DNA from 3 places in the Streptomyces mayteni genome. Region 1 is predicted to be linked to each of the others. Evidence: riboswitches for the same ligand, from Rfam matches in the RefSeq annotation. Region 1 holds a riboswitch; each other region holds the start of a gene.
What was found. Region 1 has a riboswitch for cobalamin ahead of metE (5-methyltetrahydropteroyltriglutamate--homocysteine S-methyltransferase). Riboswitches for the same ligand answer to the same signal wherever they lie in the genome.

Region 1 (7,044 bases):
CACATAGACGGAGGCCAGACTCGGCACCTGCACCACGTCGAACCAACGCCCAGCCGGTAACGTCCGGGCGCCACAACGCGCGGGCCGGATCCAGTCGGGCAGCGATGCGGTCGCCATGATCGGCTCCTGTGACAGTTCATGTGCTGACCGTCACAGCGTTACCGAAGCGGCAAGCCCTGCTGTTCCCCGAACTGGGAACACCAGGGGGTGTCCTCGGAGGGCTCCTACATCCCCACCCACGCCGCCAGCGACGTCAACGTGCCCGGGACCCTTCGGGACCGGCGCACGAGCACGCCCACCGTCTCCCTCATCAGCGGGTGATATCGCGCCTGCTGCGGTGCTGCCTCCCGAGCCTTGAACAGCTCCTTCTGCGCGGCCTCAGCGCGCCCCATCTGTGAGTACGCACGGGCCAGCTCGATGTGATACCGGCCGACTCGCATGCGCGGGTGATCCGCTGGAAACCGCACCTTACGCGCGGACTTCATCGCCTCGCCGAGCTTCCCCAGCTCCACGGCGGTGGCGACCTCGAAGTGCCGCACGCTGGTCAGTCCGAACGACGCCCAGTACACCAGTGGCACATCCCTGCCGACGCGCTCGGCAACCGACCGGGCCTCTTTCATCCGCTCCTTCACGTCCTCGACGTTCTTCGCCTGCGCCGTGGCGATGGCTCCGGCCAGGTGGAGGCTTCCGGACACGGCGAGCGCGGGGACCGAGCCAGGTTCGTCGTGTTGTTCCACCAACTGGTGGGCGCGGTCGAGGACTCGCAGCGCCATCGGGTTGTCGCCGCGACGCAGCAGCATGCTGGAGCGGCGTTGGAGCCGGAGGGCCAGTAGCAGCGGGTCCTGGGCCTGATCACCCATGTAGCCCATGCGTTCGAGGGCGATCGCGGCGAGGTGGTGGAAGCCGAGGCGGTACGCGAACTCGTAGGCCACCCAGTAGCACCACGCGAGCTGGGTGGCGGCGCGGCGTCGCTCCGCTCCCTCCGGCAAACCGCTGATGATGGTGGTGAGTTCGGCAAGCAGGCCGGGCAGTCGCTCGCCGGTCCGGGTGTACTCGGTCGCGCAGGCCGCCTTGCACAGGCCGTCGACTTCCGCGGCGACCTGCGGCAGCGGGCGCGGTTGAATGCTGAGATCGGGGCCGAGGTCGTACATGTCGAGGGAGTAGGCGAGTGGCGCGATCATGCGGTCGAGTTGGTCTTGCCGCATCTCCTCGACGTAGGGCTGGCCGTTGAGCACGGCAACATCTACTTCGAGCGCGCGGGCGATAGCGGCTACGACACCGGGAGTCGCGGGCGAGAGGCCGGCCTCAATCTTCGCGATCGTGCTTCGGGCGACGAACGCCCGTTGAGCCAAGCCCACTTGCGTGAGATGACGTAGCTTCCGGTAGTCGGCGATCCGCGCGCCGGTGTGATCGTCGGCAGCATGTGGCATGCTGAACTCCGTTCTGAACTTAGGCATTCAGGACGGTACCCCCGTCAGCTTGGGGGGGAACAGCGAACGGCCTCGTCAAGACGCTTGGCGGAGCCGTCGTGCTGTGCAGCTTTCACCAACCGGACTCGACGGTGGTGTTGGTATGGGATAGGGGGCGCCGTGGCGTTTCGTGATGATCCCGACGGTGACCAGTTTTCGCGCTGCGCACGTTTCGTCGAGATGGCTCCGCGACGTCGACGCCGGTGTGGCTGGCACCTGCTGGCCGCCATTGGTACGGGTACACGCCCGTTCGCTCGTGGAAGGTTGGACGGATCCGTCGCAATCCTCGGGTCGAGATCGCACCTTCGACGTTCGATGGAACGCCGATGGGACCGTGGCGGCCCGGGGTGGCACGGGTGCTGTCCGGGGGTGAGTTGCGCACCGCCAAGCGGGCGATGACCGCAAAATACGGCAATAAGTTTCGCGTGCTCGTGATCACCACTCTGTTCGGCAGTCCTAGGAAGCACGGCGGACGGGCGGTAGGGCTGGAGAACAGTCTCGACGAGGGTGGCACGGCCGGCGTTGAGTTCGGGCCGCCCGATAAGCGAGGGCGTGGGCGTCTTCCGGATGACGGACGGGGCGCGGCGGAGGGCCGGCCGGCACCGTAGGCTGTTCCCGCAGCTGGTTCGCCCCGTCCGCCAGGCGGGAGGCGTCGCAAGAGGGAACCCGGTGGGAATCCGGGACTGCCCCGCAGCGGTGAGTGGGAACGACCGCCGTCATACGCACTGGGCCCGACGAACGGGGCCTGGGAAGCGACGGCCAGTAGGTGTCCTCCGGTCAGGAGGGCGGGCCCGCGAGTCCGAAGACCTGCCAACTGCCCGCACACGGACCACCCGTGCGCGGACATCCCGGTGACCCCGAGGGCGGGTCGGCGTAGACACGGGGCGTGCCGTCCCGTCTCTCACCCCTTCGCGTTCTCGTCCCGTCGCCGGGATCTCAGGGATTCGTCTCGCGAAGGAGATCTCCATGAGTAGCAAGCACGCGGCAGCACGGGCCACCGTGTACGGCTACCCCCGCCAGGGACAGGGCCGGGAGTTGAAGAAGGCGATCGAGGGCTACTGGCAGGGCCGCGTCACCGCCGACGCCCTCCTGGCCACCGCCGCCGAACTGCGCCGCGCCAACTGGCGGCAGCTGGCCGAGGCCGGCGTCGACGAGGTACCGACCGGCGACTTCTCGTTCTACGACCACGTCCTGGACACCTCCGTCATGGTCGGCGCCATCCCCGACCGGCACCGCGAAGCCGTCGCCGCCGACCAGCTGGACGGGTACTTCGCCATGGCGCGCGGCACCCAGGACGTCGCGCCGCTGGAGATGACCAAGTGGTTCGACACCAACTACCACTATCTGGTGCCCGAGTTGGGCCCGGACACAGTGTTCGCCGCCGACTCCGCCAAGCAGGTGGGCGAGCTCGGGGAGGCCCTGGCCCTCGGTCTGACGGCCCGCCCCGTGCTCGTCGGCCCCGTCACCTACCTGCTGCTCGCCAAGCCGGCGCCCGGCGCGCCGGCGGACTTCGAGCCGCTGGCGCTGCTCGACCGCCTGCTGCCGGTGTACGCCGAGGTGTTGGCCGACCTGCGGGCGGCCGGCGCGGAGTGGGTGCAGCTCGACGAGCCGGCGCTGGTCCAGGACCGCACCCCGGACGAACTGGCCGCGGCGGCCCGCGCCTACCGCGCGCTCGGCACCCTGGCCGACCGGCCCAGGGTGCTGGTCGCCTCCTACTTCGACCGGCTCGGCGACGCCCTGCCGGTGCTGGCCAAGGCACCGGTCGACGGGCTCGCCCTGGACTTCACCGGCGCCGCCGCGGCCAACCTGGAAGCGCTGGCGGCCGCCGGCGGGCTGCCCGGCAGGCGGCTGGTCGCGGGAGTGGTCGACGGCCGCAACATCTGGATCAACGACCTGGCGAAGTCGCTCACCACCCTCGGCACCCTGCTCGGCCTGGCCGACCGGGTCGACGTCGCCGCCTCCTGCTCCCTCCTCCACGTCCCGCTGGACGCGGCGGCCGAGCGGGACATCGCCCCGGGGATCGTGCGGTGGCTGGCCTTCGCCCGGCAGAAGTCCGCCGAGGTCGTCACCCTCGCCAGGGGCCTGGCCCACGGCACCGACACCATCGCGGCCGAACTCGCCGCCAACCGCGCCGATCTGGCGTCCAGGGCCGGCTCCCCCATCACCCACGACCCGGCCGTCCGGGCCCGCGCCGGCGCGGTGACCGAGGCCGACGCGCGCCGCCCCGAGCCCTATCCGGAGCGGGCCGCCGCCCAGCGCGCCCACCTCGGCCTGCCGCTGCTGCCGACCACGACCATCGGCTCCTTCCCGCAGACCGGCGAACTGCGCGCGGCCCGCGCCGACCTGCGCGCCGGCCACCTCGACACCGCCGGCTACGAGGAGCGCATCGAGGCCGAGATCCGGGAGGTGGTCTCCTTCCAGGAGCGGGCCGGTCTCGACGTGCTGGTGCACGGCGAAGCCGAACGCAACGACATGGTGCAGTACTTCGCCGAGCGGCTCACCGGCTACCTCGCCACCCGGCACGGCTGGGTGCAGTCGTACGGCACCCGCTACGTCCGGCCGCCGATCCTGGCCGGCGACATCTCCCGCCCCGAGCCGATGACGGTGCGCTGGACGACGTTCGCCCAGTCCCTCACCGAGCGGCCGGTGAAGGGCATGCTCACCGGGCCCGTGACCATGCTCGCCTGGTCGTTCGTCCGCGACGACCAGCCACTCGGCGACACCGCGCGCCAGGTGGCGCTCGCGCTGCGCGACGAGGTGACCGACCTGGAGGCGGCGGGCACCTCGGTGATCCAGGTGGACGAGCCGGCGCTGCGCGAGACGCTCCCGCTGCGGGCCGCCGACCGGGCCGGGTACCTGGCGTGGGCCACGGAGGCGTTCCGGCTCACCACCGGCGGCGTGCGTCCCGACACCCAGATCCACACCCACATGTGCTACGCCGAGTTCGGCGACGTCGTCCAGGCCATCGACGACCTCGACGCCGACGTGATCAGCCTGGAGGCCGCCCGCTCGCACATGCAGGTCGCCAGGGAGCTCGCCGCGCACGGCTACCCGCGCGAGGCGGGCCCCGGCGTCTACGACATCCACTCGCCGCGGGTGCCGAGCGCCCGGGAGGCGGCCGACCTGCTGCGCACCGGGCTGCGGGCCATCCCGGCCGAGCGGCTCTGGGTGAACCCGGACTGCGGCCTGAAGACCCGCGGTTGGGCGGAGACCCGCGCCTCCCTGGCGAACCTGGTGTCGGCGGCGCGCACCGTGCGCGGTGAGCTGTCCGCGTCCTGATCCGCCGGTCGGTCCTGGGCGGGGCGCGTCGCGTCCCGCCCCGGGACGGCTACTCGAGGCCGAGGTCGGCGGTGCGCAGGTACTCGCCGAAGCCCTCGGCGCCGTCCACGATCCGGGGGCCGCTGATCGCCTCGTTGTAGTCGAGGACGTAGAAGTTGTCCTCGCGGACCGCGGGCAGTTCCGAGGTGACGGGGGAGGTACGCAGGAACTCGATCTTCTCCTCGACGGGCTGGTCCTGGTAGTCGAGGACCACGATCACCTCCGGCTCGGCCTCGACCACCGCCTCCCAACCGACCGTGGTCCAGCGGTCCCTGAGGTCGGCGAAGACGTTCTCGCCGCCCGCGGTCTCGATGATCTCGTGGGGTGGGGCCTGGTTGCCCGAGGTGAACGGCTGGTCGGTGCCCGAGTCGTAGACGAAGACCCGGGGCCGCCGGCCGTCGGGCGCCTGGTCCGCCACGGCGGCGACCCGCTCGCGCAGCCCGGCGACGACCTCGGCCGCCCGGTCCTCGACACCGAAGATCCGGCCGAGCAGTTCCAGGTCGTGGTAGAGGCCCTCGAAGGGGGTGAACTCCGCAGGGTGGCCCGGGTAGTTGTAGCAAGTCTCGCTGTGCATGAAGCTCTGGACGCCAAGGCCGTCGAGGATCTCGGGGGTGATGCCGCGCTCCTCGCTGAACCCGGACCGCCAGCCGGCGACCACGAGGTCGGCCCGGGCGTCCACCACGAGTTCGCGGTTGAGCAGGTCGTCGCTGAGCATCTCGACGCGGGCGTACTCGTCGGCCCACGGCGACTCCTCGACCGGCGGGTTGGCCGGCGGCATGACGTAGCCGAGTACGTGCTCGGTCAGGCCGAGCGCGAACATCTTGTCCGCGCTGCCGCCCTCGTAGACGACGGCCCGCTCAGGGCGCCGGTACGCGACGTCCTCGCCGCAGCGCTCCACGGTCACGGTCTCGGCCGCCCCGGCGGAGCCGGCGCCCGCGCCCTCGTCGGCCGGCTCGACCTCGGCACCGCAGGCGGGCAACAGCAGGGTCGAGGCGGCGAGGGCCGTGACGGCGAGCCGGCCGCGTCGGATACGGGTGGTCATGGTCGTCCTTCCGGGGGGTGTTCGAGGGAGTAGAGGAGTTGGGGGGCGCCGGTCAGCGGGTGCGGGACGACGGTGGCGTCGACGCCGAACACCTCGCGGACCAGCTCGGGGGTGAGCACCTCGCGCGGCGTGCCGGCGGCGACGAGGGTGCCGCCGGCGAGGACGCCGATCCGGTCGCAGACGGCGGCGGCCAGGTTGAGGTCGTGCAGCACCACGAGCACCGTGGTCCCGGTGCGGCGCAGCAGCGAGAGGAGCCGTACCTGGTGGCGGATGTCGAGGTGGTTGGTGGGCTCGTCGAGGACCAGGACGGCGGGCTCCTGCACCAGGGCGCGGGCGGCCAGCACGCGTTGGCGTTCCCCGCCGGAGAGGGTGAGCACGCCGCGGTCGGCCAGGTGGAGGACGTCGAGGTCGGCCATGGCCCGGCGGCAGAGCTCGCGCTCGCGGGCGCCGAGCGCCTGGTTGCCGCGCAGGTGCGGGGTGCGGCCGAGGGCGACGATCTCCCAGGCGGTGAAGTCGAGTTCGGAGCCGTTCTCCTGGGTAAGGGCCGCGACGGACCTGGCGCTCTCGCGGCGGGGCAGCGCCAGCAGGTCGCGGTCGTCGAGCCGGACGGCGCCGCGGGTGGGGGCGAGCGCCCGGTAGACGCAGCGGAGGGCGGTGGACTTGCCGCTGCCGTTGGGGCCGACCAGGCCGGTGACCCGCCCGGCGCCGGCCTCCAGGGACAGGTCACGCACCAGCTCCCGGCCGTCGATGGCGACGTGCAGGCCGTCGAGCCGCAGGCGCGCCGGCGCAGGCGCCGGTCGGGGCGGGGAGTCGGTCATCAGCGGCCTCCGAACAGGTAGCCGCGGCCCCGCATGAGCGCGACGAAGACGGGCACGCCGACGAGCGCGGTGACGACGCCGAGCGGCAGTTCCCGGGGCGCGGCGAGCGTCCTGGCCACCAGGTCGGCCCAGACGACGAACACCGCGCCGAGGAGCGGCGCGAGCACCAGGACCCGGGCGTGCCTGGCGCCGACGAGGATCCGGACCAGGTGCGGCATGACCAGGCCGACGAAGCCGATCGCCCCGCTGACCGCGACCATCGCGCCGGTCATCAGGGCGGTGAGCACGAACAGCGCCCGGCGCACCGCCGCGAGGTCCACGCCCAGGCTGGCGGCGGTCTCGTCGCCGAGCGCCATGGCGTCGAGCGCGCGGGCGAAGCGGTGCAGCGCGAGGGTGC
Region 2 (7,044 bases), on a different contig from region 1:
CACGGTCACCCCCGACCAACTCGCGGCCGCCGCCGAGTCCGTCGAGGAGGAGTCGCTGCTCTCCAGGACCGGTGGCGCCCCGACGCTCGCCCTCGGCCTGGCGGCGATCCTCGCCGACATCCTCGGCGGCGACGCGATGATGAGCTTCTGGTACCACTTCGCGATCATGTTCGAAGCGCTGTTCATCCTGACCGCGATCGACGCCGGCACCCGGGTCGGCCGCTTCATCGTCCAGGACGCGGTGGCCTCCATCCACCCCAGGTTCGACCGGATGCGCGCGACGAACTGGCTACCGGGGATCGCGTTCAGCAGCGCCGTCGTCGTCGCCCTCTGGGGCTATCTGCTGTGGGTCGGCGTCAACGATCCACTCGGCGGCATCAACACGCTGTTCCCGGTGTTCGGCATCTCCAACCAGCTCCTCGCGGCGGTGGCGCTGGCCGTCTGCACGGTGCTGCTGGTGAAGTCCGGGCGGCTGCGGCACGTCTGGGTGACGCTGGTGCCGCTGACCTGGCTCGCCGTGGTCACCTTCACCGCGAGCTGGCAGAAGGTGTTCTCCGGCGACCCGGCCGTCGGCTTCTGGGCCCGGCGCAACCAGTACCAGGACGGCATCGACGCCGACCAACTGCTGCCCGGCGCCGCGGACATGGCCGACATGCGGACGATCGTCACCAACGCCACGGTCGACGCCGTGATCTCCGCCGTGCTCGCGACGCTGGTGCTGATCGTGTTCGCCGACGCCCTGCGGGTGTGCGTGCGGGCGGTGCGGAACCCGGACTCCGTCCGGCTGGCGGAGTCCCCGCACGTCCCCTCGAAGCTGGTCGCCCCGGCCGGCCTGATCCCCACCAGGGAGGAACGCGCCGAACTGGTCGCCGCCGGGCTCGGCCCGGGCGGTGGCATCCCCGAGCAGTCCACCGGTCCACGGGCCACGGCGAAGGCGGAGGCCGGCGAATGAGACGCGCGGTGGCCTGGCTGCGTTGGTACGTCACCGAGCTGACCGGCGAGAACGCCTACGCCCGCCATGTCGCGCGGGTACGCGAGGCCGACGCGGCGGCGCCCGTCCCCTCCCGTCGCGCGTTCGAAAGGGAACGGATGGAACGGCGCTACGGCGACCCGCGGAACGGGGGCGGCGTCTGCTGCTAGCCCCTTGCCGGGCGGGCTCGGCGGAGACCTCCCCGCCCTCCCACCCGTCCGGGTGGGAGGGCACCCCGACCGCCGGACCACGCGGCGGGCCGGCGGTCGGCCATCCGCCCCGGCCCGAGAGGCCACGGGCCGGGAGGGCATGGGCCGGGAGGGCGTGGGCGAGGGCGAAACCGTTGGCGTGGTGGTGTCCCGCATCCCGAGAATCGGGGCGGGACGGCACCGGGCGAGAGGGCGGGACATGGACGAGCGGGTGGCGCTGCGCCCGATGGACGAGGAGAACCTGGCCGCGCTGCTCGCGACGGCCGTCGCGGACGCGCCCCCGGAGGACGTGATGCCGCCGGTGGCCGGCCCCGCCGGGTGGACGGCCGACCGCCGGGAGGCGTTCCTGGCCTGGCACCGCGCCCGCCTGGCCGGGCTCGACGGGCCGGCCGGCGAGGCCGCCTACGCCGTGGCGGACGGCGGGCTGGTCGTCGGCTCCGTGCGGCTGGCCAGGGCCGGCGGCCCCGACGTGCTGGAGACCGGCATCTGGTTGGGGCGCTCCCGGCGCGGGCGCGGGATCGGCACTGCGGCCCTGCGGCTGCTGTGCGCGGAGGCGCGGCGCGCCGGCGGCCGGCTGCTGGTGGCCGACACCACGGCCGACAACGGGGCGGCGGTGGCGATTCTCCGGCGGCTCGGCGCGACGCTGTGCCGCCACCCTGACGGCGTCGCGGTGCACGCCACGTTGCCGCTGCGCTAGCGGCGCCACGCGCCCCCACGCCGCCCCACGCCACGATCGAGGGCGGGTCGGGAACCGTCGGGGCCGCTCGGACGTCATTCCTGCGGCGGGGTGGGGCTGGGCCCTCGTACCACGCCGCCCTCGCGCCCCGACCCTCGTGACCGCAGCGGTGTCCCGATGACCAGCACCACCTCGACGACCTCGACCTCGAACTCCAGCACGGAGAGCGGTGGCGGCGACCGCCAGGAGCCGGCCGCCGGCACCGGCACCGGCCTGCGCCCGGCGCGGTCCCGGTTCCGCCCGCCCTCGGACGGCGTGCTGCTGGCGCTCGGGTTCTTCGTCGTCTACGCGCTGCTGTCCGTCACCCGCTACCTGCGCTACGAGAACCGGTCCTGGGACCTCGGCATCTTCGAGCAGGCCATCAGCGCCTACGCCCGGCTCGAGGAGCCGGTCGCCGACCTCAAGGGTCCCGGGTTCCCGATACTGGGCGACCACTTCAGCCCGATCACCGCGCTGATCGCGCCGTTCTACCGGGTCTTCCCGACGCCCGTCACCCTCCTCGTCGTCCAGGCCGCGCTCTTCGCGCTCGCGGTGCTGCCGGTCACCCGCGGCGCCGCGTTCCTGCTCGGCCGGCCGGCCGGGGCGGCCGTGGGGGCGGCCTTCGGGCTCTCCTGGGGGATGCAACAGGCGGTCGACTTCGACTTCCACGAGATCTGCTTCGCCGTCCCGCTGATCGCGTTCTCGCTGGAGGCCGTGGTCCGCGAGCGCTGGCGCGCCGCGCTCTGCTGGGCGTTGCCGCTGCTGCTGGTCAAGGAGGACCTGGGGATGACGGTCGCCGTCATCGCTCTGGTGGTGGCGTGGCGGGCGCAGCAGGCCGGGCACGTCCGCGCGCCGCGCGCCGCGCTCGCGGTGGCCGGCCTCGCGGTGCTGGCCTGCGCCCTGGTGATTGCCGTGGTGATACCGGCCTTCAACGCCGGCGGCGACTACGACTACTGGGCCAAGGTGGACGAGGGCGGCGGCCCGCTCGACGCGCTGTTCACGGATGTCGACCAGAAGGTCCGCACCCTGCTGTGGATCCTGGTGCCCACCACGGGCCTGCTGGCCCTCCGCTCGCCGCTGCTGCTCGTCGTGGTGCCCACCATCGCCTGGCGGTTCGTCTCCCAGGAGCCGAACTACTGGGGCATCGACTTCCACTACAGCGCCGTGCTGATGCCCGTCACGGCGCTCGCGCTGGCCGACGCGATCGCCCGCTCGGGCGCCTCACGGCGCCCCTGGCTGCGCGGCTACGCCCGCCAGTTGCCGGCCGCCGCGCTGGCCGCCGCGCTGGCTCTCAGCGCCTACCAGCCGATCGCCACCCTCACCCACGCCGACACCTACCGGCCGGGCACCGCGGCCGAGGCCGGCGAGCGCGTGCTGGCCGCCGTCCCCGACGGGGCGGACGTCGCGGCCAACGTCCGGCCGATCTCCCATCTCACCCAGCGCTGCCGGGTGTTCTGGATCGGCGACACCGAGGGGTCGGCGCCCGAGTACATCGCCTACTACGATCCCGCGCGGGACGCGGCCGGCATGGTGGCGTACGCCCGACAGCTGTATCCGGAGGCGGCCTACCGGGTGACGGCGAGTGAGGCCGGATTCTGGGTGCTGCGCCGCGACTGACCCACCCGCACATTCGCTATCGCACACGAGCGAAGGTTCGGGGTTGACGTCGCGCCACCGCCGCGCGCCCTCGGGCGCCAGGTGAACGGCCGGGGCGCCCGTCGCCCGCCACGCGCCTCGGCATTCGCATGTTCGCTCCCCTCGCTCCGTCACCAAGGAGACACGGAACACAACATATAGGGGTGCGTGGTTGGGGCAGCACAAGATGTATGCTCGTCCTCGTTGTCGCCCAGGGGAATCCGGTGAGAGTCCGGAACTGTCCCGCAACGGTATGCGATAGCCGGATTCGTTCGGTTCATCGTGAAGTCCGACCACCTGGCGGCAGCCCTACAGACGTCCGGGCCTCGGGGACTGGGCCGACGGACGCAGCGCGCATGCCTTTGCCCTACCACACGCATGCTCGCGTGCGCCGTCGTGCCCGGCCCCGGGTGCTCACCGCGAGACGCCGCGCGCGACCCCGTCCCGTGCGGCGCCCCGCGATCGATTCGATCCGATTCGATTGAGGGAGAGCATCGAGTGACCATCGCACCCGTCGCACCCGCGGAGCCGGTTACCGCCGCGCAGCCCACCACGCTGTCGCTGACGCTTGCCGAGCTCACCGCCGACCTGTCCGCCACCGACCCCGCCCGGGTCGGGGCGGCCGTGGCGCGCGGCCGGCATGCCGGCTCCGACGAGGCCGAGTTGCGCTCGCTGGCCATCGAGGCCGCCGCCGGCCTGATCGCCGAGGAGCCCGAGTACTCGCGGCTCGCGGCCCGGCTCCTCACCCTCGCCATCCGCGAGGAGGCCGCCGGACAGGGCGCCGACTCGTTCTCCGCCTCCATCGCCGTGGGCCACCGCGAGGGCCTGATCGGCGACCGCACCGCCGGGTTCGTCCGCCGCCACGCCTCCCGGCTCGACGCGCTCGTCGAACACGCCGTCACGACCGGCGCCGACGACCGCTTCGAGTACTTCGGGCTGCGCACCGTCGAGTCCCGCTACCTGCTGCGCCACCCCACCACCCGCCGGGTGATCGAGACCCCGCAGCACTTCCTGCTGCGCGTCGCCTGCGGCCTGGCCGAGGACGAGTCGGAGCGGGCCCTGAAGGACGTGGCCGAGCTCTACCGGCTCACCAGCTCGCTCGCCTACCTGCCGTCCTCGCCCACCCTGTTCAACTCGGGCACCCGCCACCCGCAGATGTCGTCCTGCTACCTGCTGGACTCCCCCGCCGACGAGCTGGACTCCATCTACGAGCGCTACCACCAGATCGCCCGGCTCTCCAAGCACGCCGGCGGCATCGGCCTCTCGTACTCCCGCATCCGCGCCCGCGGTTCACTGATCCGCGGCACCAACGGCAAGTCCAACGGCATCGTGCCGTTCCTCCGCACCCTGGACTCCTCGGTGGCCGCGGTCAACCAGGGCGGCCGCCGCAAGGGCGCGGCCTGCGTCTACCTGGAGACGTGGCACGCGGACATCGAGGAGTTCCTCGAACTCCGCGACAACACGGGCGAGGAGGCGCGGCGCACCCACAACCTGAACATCGCGCACTGGATCCCCGACGAGTTCATGCGGCGCGTCGACTCCGACGGCGACTGGTCGCTGTTCTCGCCGGCCGACGTGCCCGAGCTCGTCGACCTGTGGGGCGACGAGTTCGACGCCGCCTACCGCCGCGCCGAGCAGGCCGGCCTGGCCCAGCGCACCATCCCGGCCCGCCAGCTCTACGCCCGGATGATGCGCACCCTGGCCCAGACCGGCAACGGCTGGATGACGTTCAAGGACGCCGCCAACCGCACCGCCAACCAGACCGCGCGGCCCGGCAGCATCGTGCACTCCTCGAACCTCTGCACCGAGATCCTGGAGGTCACGAACGACGGCGAGACGGCCGTCTGCAACCTGGGCTCCGTCAACCTGGCCGCCCACCTGGGCGACGACGGCGAGATGGACTGGGAGCGTCTTGACGCCACCGTGCGGACCGCCGTCACGTTCCTCGACCGGGTCATCGACCTGAACTTCTACCCGACCCCCCAGGCCGACGCCTCCAACTCCCGCTGGCGCCCGGTGGCGTTGGGCGTGATGGGCCTGCAGGACGTGTTCTTCAGGCTCCGGCTGCCGTTCGACTCCCCCGCCGCCCGCGAGCTGTCCACCAGGATCGCCGAGCGCATCATGCTCACGGCCTACGAGACCTCGGCCGACCTCGCCGAGCGGAACGGCCGGCACCGCGGCTGGGCCGAGACCCGCACCGCGGACGGCGTGCTGCACCCGGACCACTACCCGGAGGCCACCGCCACCTGGCCCGAGCGCTGGGCCGCGCTGCGCGAGCGCGTCGCCACGACGGGGATGCGGAACTCGCTGCTGCTCGCCATCGCGCCCACCGCCACCATCGCCTCGATCGCCGGCGTCTACGAGTGCATCGAGCCGCAGGTCTCCAACCTCTTCAAGCGGGAGACGCTGAGCGGCGAGTTCCTCCAGGTCAACTCGTACCTGATCGGCGAGCTCAAGCGGCTCGGGCTCTGGCACGACGCCACCCGCGAGGCGCTGCGCGAGGCCAACGGCTCGGTCGCCGAACTCCCCGGCCTGCCCGACGAGTTGAAGCAGCTGTACCGGACGGCCTGGGAGCTGCCGCAGCGTGCCCTGATCGACATGGCCGCGGCCCGCACCCCGTACCTCGACCAGAGCCAGTCGCTGAACCTGTTCATGGCGGCGCCCACCATCGGCAAGCTCAGCTCGATGTACGCCTACGCCTGGAAGAAGGGCCTCAAGACCACCTACTACCTGCGCTCGCGCCCGGCCACCCGGATCGCCCAGGCCGCCCGCGCCGCCGCGCCCGTCGCCGTCCCCGTCTCCGCTTCCGTCCCCGAACAGGCCGTCGCCTGCTCCCTGGAGAACCCCGAGTCCTGCGAGGCCTGCCAGTGACCACCACGCCCAAGACCACCGTCAAGAACCTGCTGGACCCGGGCTTCGAGCTGACGCTCCGCCCGATGCGCTACCCGGCGTTCTACGAGCGGTACCGGGACGCCATCAAGAACACCTGGACGGTCGAGGAGGTCGACCTCCACTCGGACGTGGCCGACCTGGCCAAGCTCTCGCCTGGCGAGCAGCACCTGATCGGCCGTCTTGTGGCGTTCTTCGCCACCGGCGACTCGATCGTCGCCAACAACCTGGTGCTCACGCTCTACAAGCACATCAACTCCCCCGAGGCCAGGCTCTACCTGTCGCGGCAGCTGTTCGAGGAGGCCGTGCACGTCCAGTTCTACCTGACGCTGCTGGACACCTACCTCCCCGACCCGGACGAGCGCACGGCGGCCTTCGCGGCGGTGGAGAACATCCCGTCGATCCGGGAGAAGGCGCAGTTCTGCTTCCGCTGGATCGACTCGGTCGACGACCTGTCGAGCCTCCAGACCCGCGAGGACCGTCGCCGGTTCCTGCTGAACCTGATCTGCTTCGCGGCCTGCATCGAGGGCCTGTTCTTCTACGGCGCCTTCGCCTACGTCTACTGGTTCCGGTCCCGCGGCCTGCTGCACGGCCTGGCCACCGGCACCAACTGGGTGTTCCGGGAC
Region 3 (7,044 bases), on a different contig from region 1:
CGCCGCCGGGCAGCCGCTCTGGCCGCTCTCCACCCCGGCGCTGGTCGCGGCCGAGGCGTGCGCCGAGCCACCGGCGCTCGCCGAGGCCGAGGCGGCGGCCCGCCGCCTGGTGGCCGACCGGGCCCATCTCCTCGCCCGCCTCGCCGAGTTCCCCGACCTCAACGCCGCCACCGAGGACCCGGCCGGCCCCTTCCTGCTGCTGCGCCACCCGCGCGCCGCCACGCTGCGCACCCGGCTCAGGGAACTCGGCTACGCCACCCGCCGCGCCGACACCTTCCCCGGCCTCGACGCCCGCTGGCTGCGGGTGGCGGTGCGCGCCCCCGAGGTCACCGACGCGTTCGCCACCGCCCTGGCCGCCGCCGGCGCCTGAACCCGGCTCACCGCCGGGGGAGCCGCAGCACGAGCGCGGCCAGTTCGTCGGCCGTGCGCGGGCTCGGCGCGCCGTCGTCCACCAGGCCGTGGCCGCGCAGCAGCCGGGCCGCCGCGACGCCCCACGGCAACCGCAGCCCCGCCCGCCCGAGCAGCTCGGTCCTGGCCAACATCTCGTCCGCCGGCCCGAGATGTGCCCCGGCCGGGGTGAGCAGCGCCGCGTCGTCCGCCCAGCGCAGCGCCAGGTCGACGTCGTGGGTGGCCATCACCACGGTGGTGCCGTTCGCGCGGAGCCCGTCCAGGGTGGTGAGCAGCCGCTCCTGCCCGTCGGGGTCGAGCCCGGCCGTCGGCTCGTCGAGGATCAGCACCCGCGGCCGCATCGCGACGGCGCCCGCGATCGCCGTCCGCTTGCGCTGCCCGTAGGAGAGGAGATGGGTGGGGCGGTCGGCCAGCGCCGTGATGTCCAGGGCCGCCAGCGCCTCGTCGACCCGCGCCCGCGCCTCCCCGTCGGAGAGGCCGAGGTTGAGCGGCCCGAACGACACGTCCTGCGCGACGGACGCGGCGAACAGCTGGTCGTCCGGGTCCTGCACCACCAACTGCACGCTCCCGCGCAGCCTGGTCAGGCCCGCCCGGTCGTGGTCGACCGGCACGCCTGCCAGCGTCAACCGCCCGGCGCCCGGCCGCAGTCCGCCGCTGAGCAGCCGCATCAGCGTGGTCTTGCCGCTGCCGTTGCGGCCGAGCAGGGCCAGCGCCCGCCCCTCCCACACCGCGAAGTCCAGGTCGCGCAGCACCGTCGGCCCTTCCTCGTACGCGAAGGACACGCCGCTCAACGCCACCAGGGGCACCGAGAGCATCGGGGGCTCCGAGGGCATCGGGGCACTCACCGCCCCACCCCCACCAGCACTGCGGTGAGCGCCGCCACCGCGACCAGCAGCGCCGCGCTCGCCACCGTGAACGGCACGGAGACCCGCGCCTGTGGCACCAGGACCCGCAGCGTGCCGTCGTAGCCGCGCCCCGCCAGCCCGTCCTGGAGCCGCGCCGCCCGGGCGAAGGCCCGTACGAACGCTGTCGCCCCCAGGCCGGCGAGCGAACGCCACTCGGCGGCCCGCGACGCGTGCCCGAGCCGCGCCGCCTGCGCCTGCCTGACCCGGCGCACGGAGTCCAGCAGCAGGAAGCTCATCCGGTACGTCACCAGGGCGACGTCGACCACCGGCGCCGGCACCCCGGCCCGCACCAGCCGCGGCAGCAGGTCGGACATCGGGGTGGTGAAGGCGAACAGCAGCACGCCGAGCGAGGCGGCCGAGGTGCGCAGCAGCAGCTCGCCGGCGCGCACCGGTCCGCCCTCGGCGAGGCCAACGGGGCCGTCGGGCCCGCCGATCTCGAAGAGCAGCGTGACGGCCCCGGTGAGGCAGAAACCCAACGGAACCCGGTACGCCCGCCACAGCCGGCGCCACGGCACCCCCGCCGGGCCCAGCAGCAGTGCCAGCGCCGACACCAGCACCAGCGGCGCGCCGGGCCACGGCGGCAACGCGACGGCCAGCGCGGTGAGACCGAGCCCGAGCACGGCCTTCTCCACGGGATGGCGGCGGCGCCAGCGACTGCCGTGCGCCGCCGCGTCGATCGGCAGCACGGCGGCTCAGGCGCCTTCCGCGCCGGACTCGTCGGCCCGCGGCGCGACCTGCCGGCGCCCCCGGCGCACCCCGAAGTAGTAGCCGAGCACGCCGGCGCCGAGCGCCGCCTGCAGGGCGAAGAGCGCCGACTCGATCTCGCCGGACGGCGGCTGGTACAGCGGCGAGAACCACGGTTCGTAGTCCGGCTCGATCTCGGTGATCGCCGTCTCCGCCTCGCCGTCCGCGCCCGCGAACGGCTCCTCCTTGTGGTCGCCGAGCCCGAGGCCGAGCGGCAGCACGGCGAGCGCCACCACCACGAGCACCAGCAGCCCGTTGATCCGCGCGTTCCTGCTCATCGGGCCACCGCCCCGTGGGACTTCCCGGCCGCCAGCACGCCGAGCCTGGTCAGCTCGCCACCGCTCGACTGCGTCAGGAGCCGCATCACCAGCACCGTGAGCAGCCCCTCGCTCACCGCCAGCGGAATCTGGGTCACGGCGAAGATGGCGCCGAACTTGCCGAGCGCGCCCAGGAATCCGCCGCTCGGGTCGGGGAAGGCCAGCGCGAGCTGCGCGCTGGTGACGCAGTAGGTGGACAGATCGGCGACGAACGCGCCCGCGAAGACCGCGGCCATCAGCGGCAGTCCCGACCGCCGTGCCAGCCGGTACGCGGCGTATCCGGCCCAGGGGCCGACCACGGCCATCGAGAACACGTTGGCGCCGAGCGTGGTCAGGCCGCCGTGCGCGAGCAACAGCGCCTGGAAGAGCAGGGTGATGGTGCCGAGCACCGCCATCACCGGCGGCCGGAACAGGATGGCGCCGAGCCCCGTGCCGGTGGGATGCGAACAACTCCCGGTCACCGAGGGCAGCTTCAGCGCGGACAGGACGAACGTGAAGGCCCCGGAGGCGCCGAGGAGCAGGGTGCTCTCCGGATGCTCCCTGACCTCGCGGGTGAGTGACCGAACTCCGTGGACGACGAACGGCGCAGACGCGACGCCCCAGGCGACCGCGTGCGCTGGGGGCAGGAAACCCTCAGCTATGTGCATGGCCGGACAAACCCTCTCCAACACCTCGTGGATGGTTGACACGCCATGGCCGGTCTCCTGGCTGACGGGTACCACCGCCCGTGCTCCGCCTTCCCGGGGTCCGAGGACCCCAGTGGCTGCCCGTGAGGGCGAGAGCCGGACTTCCCGATCACAGTGGCGAGGGCCGCACCGGTATCACACCGGATTTCCCGAGCACCAAGGCGTGGCGACAGTAGTGGCCGGAGCGGGCCATGACAAGAGGACGGGGGCGGCCGAACCCGCGGATCGCTCCCCGCCCCCGTGGAGTTCAGGCCGCTGCCACCGCCGCGTCACCGGCGGCCAGCATCGTGCCCAATGCCTTCTCAGCCACCGGGAGTTCCCATGGGCACCACCCACGACGAGGCCGCCGGGCCTCGCAGACGTTCCCTCCTCCAGGCCGCCGTCGGCGGCTCCGCCGCGGCCGCCGCCGCGGGGGCGACCTCCCTCACGGGGCAGGCGGCCGCCGCCTCCGCCACCTCCGCCGGCACCGCAGCCGCAGCCGCCGCGCGATCCGGGGGCCGGTTCGACGGGGAAAGACCCCGCTTCGCGCTCGCCGTGCTGCCCGACACCCAGTACCTCTTCGACGCCGACAGTGCCGACCCCGACCCGATGCGCGCCACCTTCCGCTACCTGGTCGCGGAGCGCGCCGAGGCCAACATCGCCTTCATGACCCACCTGGGCGACGTCACGGAACACGGCACCGAGCACGAGATCGAGCTGGCCGCCGACACCTTCAGGGAACTGGACGGCAAGGTGCCCTACAGCGTCCTGGCCGGCAACCACGACGTGTCAGGCGCCGACGACCAGCGCGGCGACTCGGCCTACCTGCGCGCGTTCGGCCCGGACCGCTACGCCCGGATGTCGACCTTCGGCGGCGCGTCACCCGACGGTTACAACAGCTTCCACACGCTGCGCGCCGCCGGCCGCGACTGGCTGGTCCTGGCGCTGGACTGGCGGGTCTCCGACAGCGGTCTGCGGTGGGCGCGGGGGGTACTCGACGACCACCCGACCCTGCCGGCCGTGCTCACCACCCACGACCTCGCCTGGGCCGAGGACGACGGCGAGGCGCGGCTTTCGGACAACGGCCGGCGCCTGTGGGACGGGCTGATCCGCGGCAACGACCAGATCTTCCTCGCCCTCGGCGGCCACTACTGGCCGCCCGGCAGGACCGTCCTCACCAACGACGCGGGCAACGACGTCCACGTCCACATCACCAACTACCAGGACCGCTACTACGGCGGCGCGGCCATGATCCGGCTGTACGCCTTCGACCTGGCCAGGGGCGCCGTGGACGTGGAGACCTTCGCGCCCTGGTTCCTGACCCGCGACCCCGAGCGTCGCACCCCGCTCGAGGCGGAGAACGTGGAACTCACCGGGCCGGCCGACCGGTTCAGCCTGGAGATCGACTTCGCCCCCCGGTTCGCCGGCTTCTCGCCGATCCCGGCGCCCGAGCCCAGACCGGCCTCCGCCGTCCTGGTGCGCGGCACCGTCGCCTACTGGCGCTTCGACCAGGCCGGCCTCCCCGACGCCGACGCCGGCGCCGGCGGCGACGAAGGCGACGACGGCGCGCCGGTGGCCGACGGCCGGGTGGTACGAGACCTGTCGGGCCACGGCAACGACCTGACGGCCCGCCGGCTGCACACCAGCGGCGACGGGGCGCTGACCTGGTCGACCGAGCACCACCTCGGACAACCGGCCCACGCCAGCCTCCGGTTCGACGGCGGCCAGGGCCCGGACCGGGGCGCCGTCCTCAGCACCCGGTCGGACACCCCGCTCAACTCGACGAAGTTCACCATGTTCTCGCCAGGAAGCTTGGGCTTTCGCGGCAGGGAGGATGGCATCGCTGGTCCGGGTGGCGCGGAGCGCCGTCGTGTCGCTACGCTGTCGGGGCGGGACTGCGAGCGTTAAGGCACGAACCACACGCCGGTGGGCGCTAGGACCAGCCCAGTAAGGGACTTGGCTCGCCCATAGGCGGGTCGCGGCGACTCCCTCGCCCCCGGGGCGTGTGGCAGCGGGGCCCAGTCAATGGCCCCGGTACCTCCCTTCGGGGGTGGTACTGGACGCGGGGGACCACGCGGCAGCCAGTCGCGCTCTACTCGCAATCCCGGCCTTCCGGACCGAGTCGACAAGCTCGGTCCTTCAGGACCGAGAAGTTGACCGGCGGATACACCATCGAGACCTTCCTCACCCCGTACCACTGACCCCGCCCCTCCTCACCGCCCGGGCTCCCGGGGGCGGACCACCACCTTGAGGTGGGAGGGATCCGCCGCCGGCGCCCGGAGCGCCTCGGCCGCGCGGTCCAGCGGGAACCGGCCGGTGAGGAGGGTGGCCAGATCGACGCGTCCTGCGGCGGCCAGGGCGATCGCCGTCGGGAAGGCGTGGGCGTAGCGGAAGGCGGTGACCAGGTCGATCTCCCAGCGCTGGAGGTGGGCGAGCGGCAGGGAGTCGGCCGCCACCGGCGCCTGACCGACCAGGGTCGCCCGGCCCGCCGGCCGCAGCGCGCCGATGCCCTGGCGGAGCGCGGCCTGGTGGCCCGAGCACTCCAACAGGCGGTCCACGCCGGTGACCTCCAGCGGCTCCCTGGCGGTGTTGACCACCGAGGTGGCGCCGAGCGCGCGGGCCACCTCGAGCCGGGCGTCGGCGACGTCGGTGACGATCACCTCGGTCGCCCCCGCGGCCCTGGCCACCTGGGCGACGAGCAGGCCGATCGGCCCGGCGCCGGTGACCAGCACCCGCTGCCCGAACGCCACGCCGGCCCGGCGCACCGACCAGACGGCCACGGCCAACGGCTCGATCAGCGCCCCCAGTTCGAGGGGGATCGCGTCGGGCAGCGGGTGGACGGCGCGGGCCGGCACCACCAGGTGCTCGGCGAACGCGCCGTGCGTGGGCGGCGATCCGAGGCAGGTGCCGTCCGGGCACAGGTGGTAGCGGCCCGCGCGGCACTCGGCGCAGCCGCCGCAGCCCACCGCCGGCTCGACGGCGACCCGGGTGCCCACGGCGACGCCGGCGGCCCGGCCGCTCGCCACTACCACCCCGGACGCCTCGTGGCCGAGCACGGTCGGCCGGCGCAGCTCGTTCCGCCCGTTCCGGCCGTCGGTGAAGTAGTGCAGGTCGGAGCCGCAGACGCCCACCGCGTCCACCGCCACCAGCACGTCGTCCAGGCCCAGCGGGCGCAGCGGGACGTCGGCGAGGCGCAGGTCGCGCGGGCCGTGCAGGACGGCGGCCCGGGTGGTGGCCGGGTTGGCGGTCCGGGTGGCGGTCGGGGTCATGGTGTCTCCTCGCCGAGCGGGGGCGCGTCGAAGGTGCCGTCCACCGTGAGGCCGCCGTCCACCGGCAGCACGGCGCCGGTCACGAAGCCGGCCGCCGGCGACACCAGGAAGCCGATGGCCGCCGCGATCTCGTGCGGCTCGGCCAGCCGCCGCAGCGGCGTCCTGGCCAGCAGTGCCGCCCGGTCGAGGGTGCCGGCCGCCAGCCCGGAACGCACCATCTCGGTGTTGACGTAGCCGGGCGCGACCGCGTTGACCCGCACCCCCTCGGGTCCCCATTCGGCGGCCAGCGTCCTGGTCAGCCCGAGGATCCCGCTCTTGGCCGCGGCGTACGCGACGCGGCGCGGGATGCCGAAGGTGGAGCCGACCGAGGCGATCGTCACCACGCTGCCGCCCACCGCGCGCAGCCGGGGGAACGCGGCCTGGGCGAGCAGGAAGCCGCCCGTGAGGTGGATGTCCAGATGCCGCCGCCAGGAGTCGACGCCCAACTCGGCCGCCGGGCCGCGCTCCAGGTTGCCGGCGGCCGCCACCACGGCGTCGATCCGGTCGCCCCGGCCGGCCGCCCGCTCGACGGCCGAGCGGACCGCGGCCTCGTCGGACACGTCGCAGGCCAGCCCCAGATGGCCGGCGGCCACCGGGTGTTCGGCGTCGAGCCCGGCCGCGACCCGCTCGGCACCCTGGCCGTTGCGGTCCAGCACGACGACCCGCCAGCCGCCGGCGGCCAGGTGCGCGGCGGTCG

Region 2: another riboswitch for cobalamin. It lies ahead of ACYVPE_RS20365 (ribonucleoside-diphosphate reductase subunit alpha); the one in region 1 lies ahead of metE (5-methyltetrahydropteroyltriglutamate--homocysteine S-methyltransferase).
Region 3: another riboswitch for cobalamin. It lies ahead of ACYVPE_RS14820 (energy-coupling factor ABC transporter permease); the one in region 1 lies ahead of metE (5-methyltetrahydropteroyltriglutamate--homocysteine S-methyltransferase).

The regions. Positions count from the first base shown of each region.
Region 1 covers NZ_BAAGPR010000004.1:94,624-101,667, reverse strand. The annotation lists gene ACYVPE_RS03210 (hypothetical protein) at 1-117, opposite strand, end outside; gene ACYVPE_RS03205 (helix-turn-helix domain-containing protein) at 225-1,430, opposite strand; gene ACYVPE_RS03200 (PPOX class F420-dependent oxidoreductase) at 1,631-2,077, shown strand; cobalamin riboswitch at 2,075-2,298, shown strand; gene metE (5-methyltetrahydropteroyltriglutamate--homocysteine S-methyltransferase) at 2,436-4,748, shown strand; gene ACYVPE_RS03190 (ABC transporter substrate-binding protein) at 4,798-5,829, opposite strand; gene ACYVPE_RS03185 (ABC transporter ATP-binding protein) at 5,826-6,647, opposite strand; gene ACYVPE_RS03180 (FecCD family ABC transporter permease) at 6,647-7,044, opposite strand, start outside.
Region 2 covers NZ_BAAGPR010000045.1:19,296-26,339, reverse strand. The annotation lists gene ACYVPE_RS20385 (carbon starvation CstA family protein) at 1-952, shown strand, start outside; gene ACYVPE_RS20380 (CstA-like transporter-associated (seleno)protein) at 949-1,140, shown strand; gene ACYVPE_RS20375 (GNAT family N-acetyltransferase) at 1,379-1,876, shown strand; gene ACYVPE_RS20370 (DUF2079 domain-containing protein) at 2,033-3,511, shown strand; cobalamin riboswitch at 3,721-3,848, shown strand; gene ACYVPE_RS20365 (ribonucleoside-diphosphate reductase subunit alpha) at 4,028-6,400, shown strand; gene ACYVPE_RS20360 (ribonucleotide-diphosphate reductase subunit beta) at 6,466-7,044, shown strand, end outside.
Region 3 covers NZ_BAAGPR010000026.1:53,806-60,849, reverse strand. The annotation lists gene cobC (Rv2231c family pyridoxal phosphate-dependent protein CobC) at 1-370, shown strand, start outside; gene ACYVPE_RS14840 (energy-coupling factor ABC transporter ATP-binding protein) at 378-1,190, opposite strand; gene ACYVPE_RS14835 (hypothetical protein) at 1,196-1,249, opposite strand; gene cbiQ (cobalt ECF transporter T component CbiQ) at 1,250-1,999, opposite strand; gene ACYVPE_RS14825 (energy-coupling factor ABC transporter substrate-binding protein) at 2,006-2,335, opposite strand; gene ACYVPE_RS14820 (energy-coupling factor ABC transporter permease) at 2,332-3,021, opposite strand; cobalamin riboswitch at 3,052-3,236, opposite strand; gene ACYVPE_RS14815 (metallophosphoesterase) at 3,382-4,947, shown strand; gene ACYVPE_RS14810 (NAD(P)-dependent alcohol dehydrogenase) at 5,253-6,308, opposite strand; gene ACYVPE_RS14805 (SDR family NAD(P)-dependent oxidoreductase) at 6,305-7,044, opposite strand, start outside.